Regions from separate parts of the Oryzibacillus soli genome, predicted to be linked through region 2. Evidence: riboswitches for the same ligand, from Rfam matches in the RefSeq annotation. Region 2 holds a riboswitch; each other region holds the start of a gene.

Region 1 (4,676 bases), on a different contig from region 2:
ACGCACGCCCGGGCTCCATTCCTCCCACTTGGCCTCCATCCGCTCGATGGACTCGTCGTCGAAGCCGACATAGACCGCAATCACATTGTCGGTCATGGACTTGGCATAGCTGAGCGATTGCTTCACGACCCGGGTCACGCCTGCAACGGGTACGACGATCGTATTCCCTTTGATGCACGGTTTCTCCGTCTTGATATCAATGCGAAGCTGATCGGCGATATTCATATAATGGCTGTTGATGGAGTGGAAAATGTACATGACGGCGGGAAGGAAAAGAAAGACGGTCCACACTTGAGAAAACTTCGTTATGATAAAAATCAGAGTGATGCTCAGCGTGGTCAGCATGCCGATCATATTGATCACGAACTTGACGGCGTAGCCCTGAGGCTTCAGCCGGAGCCAGCGCAGCATCATCCCCAATTGGGAGATGGTGAAGGGAATGAATACGCCCACCGCATAGAGCGGGATCAGGTTCTCGGTGTTGCCCTTGAATGATGCGACCAGAATGGCGGAGAATACGCCGAGAAAAATGATGCCGTTGGAGAAGCCCAGCCGGTCACCGCGGACCATGAAGGCATGAGGCATATATTTATCCTTCGCCAGCATGAAGGCGAGGAGCGGGAAGGCGGAATACGCCGTGTTCGCCGCCAGGAAAAGAATAAGGGCTGTGATGCCTTGAATCGAATAGTACAGCACACCGCGGCCGAAGGTGCTCTCTGCGATCTGAGATACGACGGTTACCTTCGGATCGGGAGCAATGCCGTACCAATAGGCCAGCAGACTGATGCCGATGAACATGAAGCCCAGAATGCCGCCCATCATCATCAAGGTTGCGGCCGCATTTCGTTCCGCCGGCTTCCGGAAGTTCGGGATGGCATTGGACACGGCCTCCACCCCCGTCAGGGCCGAGCAGCCGGAGCTGAAGGCTTTGAGCAGAAGGAAAAGACTGACATTGGATACGGAGGTCCCGATTGCTGGCGCCGCGGCATCGATGCCGCCTGTAAGAGCCTTCACGATCCCGGAGAGGATCAGGATGACGATGGCAATGACGAACAGATAGACCGGTATGGCCAGTACAGAGGCGGATTCGGTCACGCCTCTCAGGTTCATGATGGTCAACACGGTAATCATGATGAGGGCGATGGCCACCCGGTGCTCATGCAGGGACGGGAACGCCGAGGTGATGGCATCCGTACCCGCCGATGAGCTGACCGCAACGGTCAGGATATAGTCCACCAGCAGAGAGCCTCCGGCCAGCAGTCCGGTCGAGGTGCCCAGATTGTCCATGGCGACGATATAGGCGCCGCCCCCGCCCGGATAGGCGAAGATGGTTTGACGGTAGGACAGGATGAGTATGAAGAGCAGGCCCAGTACTGCCAGCGAGATCGGCAGCGAATACCAGACCGCGGTGAAGCCCGCCGCCATTAAGACGATCAGAATCTGTTCGGTGCCGTAAGCCACTGATGAGAGGGCGTCCGAGGAGAGAACAGCGAGAGCCTTGAGCTTACTGAGCTTCTCCCCTTCGATCTCGGCGTTCTTCATCGGCCGTCCGATCAGAACCCGTTTGAGCTTGCTTACCATGGCGCATATCCCCTTTTGTCTGTGATGATCGCTCTCCCATCTTCAACTTGTCTTTGACCATAAGTTCTCCAACTCGGCTCAAAACATAATCCGGAACGGGATGACGCATTTTGGGCAACAAAAAAACACAAGGCCCGCCTTGTGCTCATGACACAAATCACCTTCTCTCTTACGCTGACGAGGTTAGCTGCCGGATTCGGATGCGAGAACTCACCCTACGGTCTCATCGACCGATTCACCCCAGATGTTGGGTCCCCCGTTTTCCCCGGATGGGAAATTAAGCGGCATATTCAATTAACGTATGTTATCATACTGCCGCGGGATTCGGCCGGTAAAGTCTGGTATTTCCGCTTTTTGGCGTTCATGCTCTTGATGGGCCTGATGGGTACGTTTCCAAAAAAGCGAGGGTCAGCCGCTCGACGGTTATCTCCCCATTTCCTACGTTTTTCATGATTCGATGACAACTTCATGAAATAAAAAAAGGACCCGCTCCCATGGGGAGAGGTCCGTCCTGCGATGCGCTTACTCAGCGGCAGATTGCGCCGCGGTGGTGACGGCATTGATGGCGGAGCGCTCGAAGGTCAGCTTGGTTGCATCGTTCACGCGCAGAACCACGGTGTCGTCGGTGATCTCCAGAATCGTGCCATGCAGGCCACCGATGGTGGTAACCTTGTCGCCCTTCTTCAGGTTAGCCAGCAGCATATTGCGAGCCTTGGTGCGCTTCTGCTGCGGACGGATCAACAGGAAGTACAAGAGGGCGAACATGGCGATGAAGGGCAAGAATGTAACCAGGGCATTACCGGTGGTCCCGGCGCCGTCTGCGGCCAGATAAAACATGGGAATTCCTCCTTAAGTGGGCTCGGTATAGGAATGTTGTCTTTTAAAACCCTTTGTCGTTCTCGTTCATGCCGTACATCTCGAAGAACTCATCGCGGAAATCCAGCAGCCTGTCCTCCCGGATGGCCTGGCGCACACCGCGCATCAGCTCCAGCAGGAAATGCAGGTTGTGGTAGGTGGTCAAGCGGATGCCGAAGGTCTCGTCGCACTTGATCAGATGGCGGATGTAGGCGCGCGAATAGTTCCGGCAGGTGTAGCAGCTGCACTTGGGATCCAGGGGGCCGAAGTCCTCTTGGAACTTGGCGTTCCGGACAACGAGACGTCCTTCGCTGGTCATGCAGGTTCCGTTCCGGGCAATCCGGGTAGGCAGGACGCAGTCGAACATATCGATGCCCCGGATGGAGCCCTCGATCAGAGCGTCCGGCGATCCTACTCCCATCAGATAGCGCGGCTTATGGGCCGGCAGGAGCGGGGTCGTGTAATCCAGCACCTCATACATCAGATGCTTGGGCTCGCCGACGCTGAGTCCCCCAATAGCATACCCCGGGAAATCCAGGGAAGTCAACTCGGCGGCACTCTGCTTCCGTAAATCCTCATACATGCCGCCCTGCACGATGGCGAAGAGGGCTTGGTCCTTCGGACGGGCGTGCGCCTTCAGGCAGCGTTCCGCCCAGCGGGTGGTCCGCTCCAGCGATTGCTTCGCATATTCATGGGTGGCCGGGAACGGCGGACACTCGTCGAAGGCCATCATGATATCCGAGCCGAGAGCATTCTGGATCTCCGTCGCTTTCTCCGGGGAGAGGAACAGCTTGTCTCCGTTCAAGTGGGACTTGAACGCCACGCCCTCCTCGGTGATCTTCCGCATATCGCTCAGCGAGAACACCTGGAAGCCGCCGCTGTCCGTCAGAATGGGCCGGTCCCAGTTCATGAACTTGTGAAGTCCCCCTGCCTGGCGGACGATCTCGTGACCCGGCCGCAGGAACAGGTGGTAGGTGTTGCTCAGGATGATATGAGCGTCCATCTGCTTCAGCTCTTCGGGCGCCATGGTCTTGACCGTGGCCAGAGTCCCTACCGGCATGAAGGCCGGAGTCTCGATGACACCATGGGGCGTATGGACTCTTCCGAGCCGGGCGCCGGATTGCTTGCAGGTCTTAATCGGTTCGTAGGTTACGGCCATGATTGGATGACCCTGCCTTTCGTTAGTAGATAAACATGGCGTCGCCGAAGCTGAAGAACCGGTATTCCCGCTCTACGGCTTCTTTGTAAGCCCGCAGGATGTTCTCCCGGCCCGCCAGGGCACTGACCAGCATGACCAAGGTGGACTTGGGCAGATGGAAGTTCGTCAGCAGCGCATCCACCAGGAGCATGGGCACTCCCGGGTAGATGAAGATGTCGGTCCATCCGCTGCTGGCCTTGATCTTCCCTTCGGGAAGCTCCGGATCTTGTCGGCTTATGCGCGCCGCCGTCTCCAAGGTTCTGGCGGAGGTGGTTCCTACCGCTACGATGCGGCCGCCGGCTGCCCGGGTCTCATTGATGAGCGCCGCCGTGTCTTCCGGCACCTGGTAGAACTCCGCATGCATCTCGTGTCCTTCGATGGTATCCGCCGATACGGGACGGAAGGTGCCCAGCCCCACATGGAGGGTGACGGATGCCAGACGCACGCCCATCTCTTGGAGCTTGTCCAGATATTCGCGGGTAAAATGCAGCCCCGCCGTCGGAGCGGCGGCGGAACCCTCATGCTTGGCGTACACGGTCTGGTACCGCTCCCGGTCCTCCAGCTGCTCCTTGATGTAGGGGGGCAGCGGCATCTCGCCCAGCCGGTCAAGCAGTTCATTGAAGATGCCCTCGTACAGGAAGCGGACGGTCCGGGCGCCCATCTCCCCCTCCTCCTCCACAACCGCTCGGAGAAGAGGCTGGCCGGGTGCCCCGCCGAAGTGCACCTCCGTCCCCGTCTTCAGCCGCTTGGCCGGCTTGGCCAAGGTCTCCCAGCGATCCTCGCCCAGTGACTTCAGCAGAAGCAGCTCCGCCTTGGCTCCCGTATCCGGCTTCGTTCCGAAGAGCCGGGCCGGAATGACCCGGGTGTCATTGACCACCAGCAGGTCCCCCGGGCGCAAAAAATCAGCCAACTCCTCAAAGCGGCAGTGGCCGATTTCTCCCGTACGCTTATTCAAGGCCAGAAGCCTGGATCCCGTCCGCTCCCGCAAGGGAGTCTGCGCGATCAGGGCCTCCGGCAGTTCAAAATCAAACAAATCCACATT
Region 2 (4,676 bases):
GGGTGCCCATGGACCGCCTGTTGATCGAGACGGACGCCCCTTATCTGACCCCACACCCGCACCGGGGCAAGCGCAACGAGACCGGCTACGTCAAGCTGGTGGCCGAGGCGGCTGCCGAGATCAAGGGAATTCCCTTGGAGGAGCTGGCTCACCATACCACGGAGAACGCGAAGAAGCTGCTTCAGCTGAGTTAAAAAAACCGAAAAAAACCCGCCCGGGCTCCTCGGAGAGCCTGCAGGCGGGTTTCTTGCGGTTATGGACTAATCATCCTCCCGGGCGGAGGCTCTCTTGCGCAGCGGAACGTTCTTATAATAGTACACATACAGGAAGCCGAGCGCCACGGCGATTACGGCATGGAGCTTGTCGCCGTGGAAGAGGATGAGAGCGGCTCCTGCCAAGAGGTTCCAAAGGTTCAGGGCCCAGCCGGCAGTCGTCACGATGGCGTTGGTCCGGAGCCCCTTCGGCACCGGATAGAGTTCCAGCCAGAAGCTGTATCGGTGTGCCTGATCAAGGGAGGAGACCGTGGCGGAGGTCATCAGCAGCGCCACGGCGTAAATCAGCGGATCTGCGACGGCATTCTCCACGAAGATCAGGAGGAAGACGGCAACCGCCAGGATCCGCACCGTAATGCCGTACCATTCCGAGCGGAGGAAGGTCTTGAAGTACAAATAGCGATAGGTTTCGCTCTTGTCAAACGGCAGCCGGTTCACAGCCTCTGCCCAGAGTCTGCGCGCCTTGGGACGCGCAGGCAGCTTCGGCACGTCCGCGAACCAGCTGAAGAAGGTATAGTGCACCTTCAGGTAGTCGGCTTCCTTGCGGATCCAGACTTCCCATGGAATCCGGTGTGACGGCAGGATCCGCGCGGTGAAGGCATGAAGCAGGTAGAAGAGGAAGAACACCAGCGCGCCGTAGAAATAATCCTGCGTCAGGACCATGAACGCGAACACAACGGACATCACCCACCGCATGATGGATAGCGGAATCCGGTGGGTCCGGTACAGGAGCTTGCTCTCCGCCACCCGCCGGTCCAGGGAGGCAGCCTTGACGAACAGGACGGAGGCGGCTGCGTTCACGAAGGGCACTGCGGCCGTTCCCTCGCAATGAGCGTACAGCGGCCACAGGATCAAGAGCGCCCCCAGGGTCCAAGCGGCTTGGAACAGGTAGCTATAGACGCCGCTGTAGAGCCAGGTTCGCCCGAGCTTCAGCTCCGCAGGCATGAGGAACACCTGGTCCGCCTGCTTCAGGAAAGTCCGGTAGGGCGACAAGCCGATAACCGCAGCCAAGACCGGTGTGGTGATCCTCCAGTAGGGATAATCGGCCGGCAGCGTCTTGAGAACGGTCATATAGGCATAAGAGCCGATGATGAAGAACAGGAGCAGAAAGGCGGTCAGGCCGCTTCGAGCCGCATAGCTCCAATAGACGGCGGCTTCCTTCCAGAAGGCGGCGGCCCGCTTGGACCACAGCCGGTTCAGGTCCGTCATGCCGGACTCCCTCCTCCGGCCACCAGGCGGCAGAAGGCGTCGTCCAGCGTCCCCTGCCGGAGCCCCGCAGCTTCCAGGATCTGCTCCAACGGGCCTTGGGCTGCGATCTCCCCCTGGTGCAGCACGACGAACCGGTCGCAGTAGCGCTCTATGGTGGAGAGGATATGGGAGCTGATCAGGAAGCTGGCACCCTGGCGCTTCATCTCAACCATCAGGTCCAGGAGGGAACGGATGCCCAGGGGGTCCAGGCCGAGGAATGGCTCGTCTATGATGTAGAGGGGCGGTTCCACCAGGAAGGCGTTCATAATCATGACCTTCTGCTTCATGCCCTTCGACAGATGGCCGGAGAAGCTTCCCAGCTTCTCCTTCATCCGGAAGGTGCCGAGGAGCCGCTCCATCCGTCGCTCCCATTCGGCTTCCTTCAGACCGTAAGCCCGGGCCGTCAGCTCCAGGTGCTCGCGGATGGTCAGCTCCTCATAGAGCTCGGGGGACTCCGGCACGAAGGCGAAGGCGGACCGGTAAGGCTCCGGATCCTCCTTCAGGGTCAAGCCCCGCACGCGGATCTCTCCTTTCTGGGGTTGAAGGAGTCCCAGGATGTGTTTGATGGTGGTGCTCTTGCCGGCCCCGTTCAGGCCGATCAGCCCGACCATTTCGCCCTGACGGACGTCGAACGTTACGTTTTTCAAGACGGGTTTATGGGGGAAATATCCTCCGTACAAGCCCTCAATCCGGAGTATGGAATCGATTCGGACCACCTGCTTCGTTGGAATAAAGGTACTGGAAATCGCGTTCAGACCTCTCTAAAAATATTATGGGAAAAAGTCCCGGACGAGTCAATTTGTTCTCAAATGGCCTGTCCAAATGGGGCGAATTGATGCCGCTGTGCGATGGAAAGTTCACCATTTTTCCGAAAATCGGGGTCCGAATGAAGAAAAACGGAGATAATGGCTGAAACAAGTGGGATATGAAGCCAAAAAAGCGGGTTTTAATCGCATACATGGGCAATTTTGAGCCATATATAGACTTTTCGCTATTTACAACTTTCCTGTAAGGCATTATCATACAGTTCAAGATAACTTAATAATGCTTGCCAATTTTCCAATTCGCTGAGTTTCCACTATGGGAAACGGGGGAACCGAATGTGAACGACTGAGGTGCATGCTGGGCCTTAGTAACGGCACGGTTTTGGGGTGAATCCTTAGATGGCTGCTTCGCAGCCGCGTAGGTAGGGCGACTCTTACGTCCGAATCCGTCAGCTAACCTCGTAAGCGTTGAAGAGAGGACACTTGTCGTGCATTGATGAATTTATTTTGTCATGCCCAGCCACGAGAAGAGCTTCCTCTTCACGGGGCTTTTTGCGCTTCGTGTGACCTCTTCCTTCCCATTGCTCCAGAGAATTCGTAAGAAAGGACCAAGCATTATCATTACTCAATAGTCGCGTCAAACCCAGCATGCATCATACTTGACGGCGGGACTATGAAGGAGGACCGAATGAAGTGGGCGCAATCCCTGTAACAACGGAACCCCATGTAAGACGATCATCCAGCATGGCCTTCGCATTGCGATGGAAGCATGAAAACGGGCGTTTGATCGGAATCGCTGCTCTGATCTTCACAGCTCTGGCATTCATGTTTTTCATGTTGTTGTACGGTACGGCTACCAAGCGCGTATCCGTAGTGGTCGACGGACAAGAGACCGTGATGGTCACGAAGAGCTCTGTCCTGCAACACCTACTGGATGACAAAGCCATTCAGGTCGGCGAACATGACCGGATCTCGCTGCCTCTTGACACCAAGCTCAAGAACGGCGACGCCATCGTCATTAACCACACCTCGCCTATTCAACTGACCGCCGATGGCAAGACGGTGACGTTGTACACAACCGGAAAGACGGTTGCAGAAGCATTGGAAGACCTGAATATTCAAGTGGGCGAGCTGGATAAGGTAAGCCCCGGGCCGGAGTCGACATTGGCGTCCGGTGCTGATCTGAAGATCGTACGGGTGAAGAAGGAGGTCTCCGAGGAGACTGTCGCCATCGCCTACGATACAGTGACGCAGAACGATGGGAACCTGCTGAAGGGCAAGTCCCAGACCGTGCAGGAAGGCGTGGAAGGCTCCAAGGTCGTTCAGACCGAGAAAGTGTATGAGGATGGAGTCCTGGTATCGGAGAACAAGGTGGGCGAAACCGTAAAGGCCGAGAGCGTAAGCAAGGTCGTAGCGGTGGGCACCAAGGTTCCTGTGGTTACGGTTCTGTCGAATTCTTCTCCGAACGTGGATGAAATCACCAAGAGCGGGGTAAAATTTGGATATAAGAAGGTTCTGAACAACGTCACGCTGACCGCTTATTCGGCCGGCGCGGCATCGACGGGCAAGGATGACAGCCATCCCCAATTCGGTCTGACCTATACCGGCACCACGGTGACGGAAGGCCGGACGATCGCCGTCGATAAGAACGTCATCCCGCTGGGCTGGTGGGTGTACATCGAAGGGCTGGGCTTCCGCAGAGCGGAGGATATCGGCAGCGGCGTGAAGGGTAACACCATCGACGTCTACTTCGACAGTATGTCTTATGCCACCAAGTTCGGCACCAAGCGCGGGTATACCGTGTATGTCATCGGTCCGAAGAAGCCGACGGTTGATTAATTTCACAATGCGATTCAAGGAAGAGGCGGAAGCCTCTTCTTTTCCTATTTGAACAGACGATTGGCCGGGAGGAAAAGTTGCACCCTATGATCAAAGAAATTATCGTGGTAGAAGGCAAATCCGACACGGTGGCCATCAAGCGGGCCGTAGAGGCGGAAACCATCGAAACCGGAGGCTCCGCCATCAACAAGGACGTGTACGAGAAGATCCGTCTGGCTCTGGAGCGGCGGGGCGTCATCATCTTCACGGACCCGGACCATGCGGGGGAGCGGCTGCGCCGGCTCATCACCGAACGCTTCCCGGGCTGCAAGCAGGCCTTCCTGACCCAGGAGGAAGTGACGGTGAAGGGCGACGTCGGCATCGAGAACGCAACGCCGGAGATGATTCGCCGGGCGCTTGCCAACGTGAAGACGGACTTCGCCCAGGAGGGCTCCCAGATCGCCTGGGAGGACCTGATGGAGGCAGGCCTCATCGTCCATCCCCAGGCGGCGGAGCGCCGCAAGGCCATGGGCCGGCTGCTCGGCATCGGCTATTCCAACGGCAAGCAGTTCCA
Region 3 (4,676 bases), on a different contig from region 2:
TGAAGCCGTCGGCCAGCAGGTCGGCATCCGCAAGGGCCTCCACCCACATGGACCAGTCCTCGCCGCCCATGACCTTCACGGTCTGGCGCTGTTCTTCCTCGCTGGCCGGCTCCAGGGTCACGTCGGTCACGACGCCGGTTTGGACGTTGACGGTCTTGTTGGAGTAGGCTTGGCCCACCGGCTTCAGCACGGACGCATACGTCTCGCCGGTGACCGGGTCGGTGCGGCGGGGAGCGGCGACGCTGTAGACGAGATGGTCGATTTTGCCCAGCTTCTCCTTCATCAGCTTCAGGGTCGCTTCCTTGATTTCTTGGGAGAAGGCGTCGCCGTTGATGCTCTCGGCCACATACCCGGCTTCGCGGGCAGCCTGCTCGAAGGCGGCGGTATTGTACCAGCCGGCGGTGGCGGTGCGGTCATCGGAGGCCGGGCGCTCGAAGAAGAGGCCCACGGTGTCCGCGCCCATGCCGAAGGTGGCGGCGATGCGGGAGGCGAGGCCGTAGCCGGTGGAGGCGCCGATGACCAGCACTTTCTTGGCGCCGTCCAGCTTCCGGCCGGTACCTTTGACATATGCGATCTGGCGGTTCACATGTTCGGCGCAGCCGGTCGGATGGGCGGTCGTACAGATGAAGCCGCGGATTTTCGGTTTGATGATCATTGGCAGGAGTCCCTCCCTGATTCGATAAAAGCGTATTTTCTTCCATAATATATATGTTCCGTTACGGTTTTTCAACACTTGGCTTGTCCGGACGAGACGTTCCCGACGCCAAAAGCCCCTTGTACACCTCGATGGCCCTGGCCCGCGAGGCCTTGAGATCCACGATGGCAGCCGGCTGGGGCAGGTGAATCTCCCGGTCCCCCAGATGCTTCAGATGGGGAAGCCACCTCCGGATATATTCCCCTGTGGGATCATGGGTCTGGGATTGGGAGACCGGGTTCATGATGCGGAAGTACGGGGCCGGATCGAAGCCCATGGAGGCCGACCAGAGCCAGCCGCCCCGGTTCAGCACATTGTCGTAATCGGCCAGCCTGCGGCGGAAGACCTGCTCTCCCAGCGGAAAAGGACACAGCAGGTTCTTGGTCAGGAACATGGCCGTGATCATCCGCAGCCGGTTATGCAGGGCTCCCGTCTCGCGAAGCTCCGTCATGGCGGCGTCGATCAGCGGGATGCCGGTGGCGCCTTTGGCCCATGCCTCCAAGTGGCGGTCGGACAGTTCCGAGAGATCGAAGCGTTCCTCATACGAGAAGAACTCCGGATCATACAGAGCCTGATACAGGTAAAAATCCCTCCAGGCCAGCTGCCGGACCCAGCTCTCCCCCACGGGGGAGGAGGAGGCCGCTTCGTAGGCCTGGCGGACGGACAGCGCCCCCGTATTGACGGCGGCGCTGAGCCCGCTGGTGCCGGGGACCGCGAACCGGTCCCGCATGCCGCCGTAAGCGGCCAACCGTTCGTCCAGGAAGCGGTCCAGCTCCCAGTCGGGCTCCCGGGCCGGCTCACCGAAAGCGGCCGGCTCCCAGGGGAGCGGGAAGCTCTCCGCTAGAGCAGGATCGGCGGGGAGGGCGTTCAGCTCCTCCAGGCGGGCCTGCCACGAGGGGCGATAGAATTGTCCCAAATATTCGTGCCACTTCCGGTAGAAGGGGGTGAACACGCGGTAAGGGCCGCTCCGGCCGGCGTACCGCTGGAAGTCCCCGGGGTCGATCAGCATGGAATCGGCCAGCTCGGTGACGGATACGCCGCGCAGAGCGGCGGTCTGCCGGAGCTTCCGGTCCCGGTGCCGGGCGTACGGCGTCCACTCCCGGTGCCACAGCACCTCCCGGATGTCCGGGTGAAGCTCCAGCGTCCGGGCCAGCACCTGCTCCGGCTCGCCGAAGAGCACGTGGAGCGGACGGCCCGCCTCCCGGTACAGCCGGACCATCCGGTTCAGATACCGGAGGAAGGTCCTGCCGCTGTACTCATTCTGCCGTCCGCCCCGGAGGAGGAACGGGTCCAGCACGAAGAGATGCAGGGACGGTGCGCCGGCAGTGGCGATATGATCGTAAGCGGCCAGGTCATGGGTCCGCAGGTCTTTGCGGTGAATGAACAGGATCATGGATGATGCGCTCCCTTCCTGGGACCAGTATAGCATGGAACTCGGACGGTCCTGTAATGAGCGGGCGGGCTTGCCGGCCGGGAACGGGGGGCTATCCATGAAACAAGCCCCGCCCGGACTTGCTCCGGACAGGGCTCATTGGGAATAAATCGACGTGCTGGAGTTCTTCAACGGTGCGGTGCAGGGGAGCTTGTCCCAGCCGGCCGAGGCTTAATTGGCGTCGGTGGTCATCTGGGTGTAGATCTCGTCCCACAGAACGCGGCGTGCGGACACGTAACGCTTCTTGTAGTAAGCATCGTTCAGGTTGGTGATGGTGACGCCCGAGCCGTTGGCGGAGTGGGCGAATTGACCGTCGCCGACGTAGATGCCTACGTGGGAAATGCCTTTGCCATCCGTATTGAAGAATACAAGGTCGCCCGCGCGAAGGTCGGATTTGTCCACCCAAAACCCTTCGTCGTTCTGAGCCTTCGAGCTGTGAGGCAGATCGATGCCGAACTGGGCAAAAACATAGCTGGTGAAGCCCGAGCAATCGAAGCCCTTGGTGGTGGTTCCCGTATACTTGTAAGGGGTTCCAATCAAGGAATCGATGGTCTCGTTCAGCGGGGTTGCCGCAGAGGCAGTCCCCATGGAGAACGTGAGCAGCATGACAACGGTGCACAGCATGACGACGGACTTCTTCAACAACAAATCAAGATGCCCCTTCCTGGTGCCTACGAGGTTAGCTTGAGGGTTCGGTTGAAGGTTGTCCCTATGGCCACTGCAATACGAGGCCAATTCACCCAAGATGGTTCCCCCGTTTCCCGATAAGGGAATTCGGCATGTTATTTTTTCCAAGTCTAAAGATTCTGCATAGGGGGACAAATTCCTTCCGAAATCTTATAAATTTCATAAGAAAATCTTCAGATTTCACACTTTGTACAACAATCTCTCCAATTTAATAGCGTTTTCACTGTCGGATGATGAAAAAACTCCCCTTCCTGCGGAGGCAGAAAGGGGAGCCGTGACGAGCAATCGCCGTCGGATTAGATCTAGTGAAGGCCGCTCTTGGCGGTGAAGAGACGATGCTGGGCGGCGATGCCCCAGACGCTGAAGAGCGTCTGCAGGAGCCGGTAGGCCTGGTAGACGGCCAGGGCCCAGAAGCCCGCCCAGACGATGGAGCCGCCCAGCATGGCCAGAGAGGCCAGAGTGCCGAGCAGGACCAGGAGGCCGCCGATGCCGAGCACCAGAGGGAGGGAACGCAGAGCGGTGGTGACGGATCGGGAGAGGGGCTCCGCATGCACCCGCCCGAATTGGATGTGCAGGAACAGCAGATGGAGCAGGAACCCGTAGCCCAGCATCAGGGACGTATACGGGAGGGCGCTCCGGGCCAGCTCCTGATAGGTGCCGGAGGACAGGAGAGCGGACTTCAGCTCGGGCAGCACCCACCACAGAGGAACCAGAGTCAGGAGCATCTGGATGGCGTAGAGGAGCAGGTAGGGCCTGCTCAGCTCGGCCACCCCCCGGACGAAGCGGTAGCCCGCGTTGTATTGGGTGTGGGCCAGGGAGTAGAAGAGCCCTGCGTTCAGGAGGGGGGTCAGCACCATCCGCAGGCCGAGAAGTCCGGCCAGAAGCCACAGGTAGGAATGGCTGACGTCCGTCTTGAAGAGGACGAACTGGCCCTCCGCCAGGAACAGCCGGGTCTGGGCTGTGAAGCCGTCCGCATCGGGATACCGGTGGAGGAGCGGGAGAATGACGGACTGGGACAGCTTATAGAGCGTCACGCCCCAGACGAACCGGTACAAGAACAGTACCAGCACGGGAAAAGGCTGGCGCACGCTGGCGCGGAAGCCTTCCTTGATATAGGTGAACATGAGGGGCACCTCCTGAATATGCGGCGGGCACATATGGCCTGGAACGGATACGCATCGTCTCCGTCTACCAGGTCAGCCAGCCGAAGAGAATCTCCACCACCCGGCTTACGCCCAGGTTCAGGCGGACGTTGGTCTTCGTATCGACCTGCCGCTTCATGAAGTTGTTGATGTGCTTGTTCTCCAGGAGCAGGGTGTAGTCCGGGTCAATCTGCGCCCACTCCAGGGGAGCCCCGTGAGAGAGGGTGTAGACGATCTCGCTGCCTTGGCCGTCCCAGGTCTTGTCAAGGACGGTGCCGTCCGTGAAGCGGAAGCGGATGGGCACCTGGGAGGAGGTGGCTCCGCGCTTCTTGATCAGCACCTTGCTCTCGTAGCCGGTCTTGCCGTCCGCCTGGGCCCGGTTCACCTCGATGCCGGCGATCTCGTAATCGACCATCAGGCCGTTGTAGACGTATTGGTCGAAGAAGTCCTTCCAGCTCTTCTTGGTGGTCTCCTCGAGGACCGCCTGGAAGTCGGCGCTGGCCGGATGCTTGAACTTCCAGCGCTGGAAGTAGGTCTTCATCACGCGGCTCATGGCGTCGGGGCCAATTTCTTTTTCGATGGCGAAGAGGACGAGCTTGGCGCGGGTATAGACGTTCTCCGCATATTCGTCGTGGCTGCCGTATTCCCAGGCGTTGCGCTTCAGCGCCTCCGGCGACGTGATGTAGCTGGCCTCCAGCGGCAGGTTCGGGGCGATGCCGAA

Evidence for each region. Region 2 has a riboswitch for cyclic di-AMP ahead of ACSEXW_RS25090 (resuscitation-promoting factor). Riboswitches for the same ligand answer to the same signal wherever they lie in the genome.
Region 1: another riboswitch for cyclic di-AMP. It lies ahead of kimA (potassium transporter KimA); the one in region 2 lies ahead of ACSEXW_RS25090 (resuscitation-promoting factor).
Region 3: another riboswitch for cyclic di-AMP. It lies ahead of ACSEXW_RS04300 (C40 family peptidase); the one in region 2 lies ahead of ACSEXW_RS25090 (resuscitation-promoting factor).

Annotation. Positions count from the first base shown of each region.
Region 1 covers NZ_JBPPGJ010000001.1:385,681-390,356, forward strand. The annotation lists gene kimA (potassium transporter KimA) at 1-1,581, opposite strand, end outside; cyclic di-AMP (ydaO/yuaA leader) riboswitch at 1,739-1,875, opposite strand; gene yajC (preprotein translocase subunit YajC) at 2,104-2,418, opposite strand; gene tgt (tRNA guanosine(34) transglycosylase Tgt) at 2,462-3,595, opposite strand; gene queA (tRNA preQ1(34) S-adenosylmethionine ribosyltransferase-isomerase QueA) at 3,618-4,676, opposite strand, start outside.
Region 2 covers NZ_JBPPGJ010000025.1:11,826-16,501, forward strand. The annotation lists gene ACSEXW_RS25075 (TatD family hydrolase) at 1-194, shown strand, start outside; gene ACSEXW_RS25080 (ABC transporter permease) at 261-1,481, opposite strand; gene ACSEXW_RS25085 (ABC transporter ATP-binding protein) at 1,478-2,227, opposite strand; cyclic di-AMP (ydaO/yuaA leader) riboswitch at 2,576-2,767, shown strand; gene ACSEXW_RS25090 (resuscitation-promoting factor) at 3,029-4,123, shown strand; gene rnmV (ribonuclease M5) at 4,210-4,676, shown strand, end outside.
Region 3 covers NZ_JBPPGJ010000003.1:28,431-33,106, reverse strand. The annotation lists gene fabV (enoyl-ACP reductase FabV) at 1-655, opposite strand, end outside; gene ACSEXW_RS04305 (cryptochrome/photolyase family protein) at 717-2,087, opposite strand; gene ACSEXW_RS04300 (C40 family peptidase) at 2,298-2,768, opposite strand; cyclic di-AMP (ydaO/yuaA leader) riboswitch at 2,780-2,916, opposite strand; gene ACSEXW_RS04295 (hypothetical protein) at 3,116-3,937, opposite strand; gene ACSEXW_RS04290 (M1 family metallopeptidase) at 4,002-4,676, opposite strand, start outside.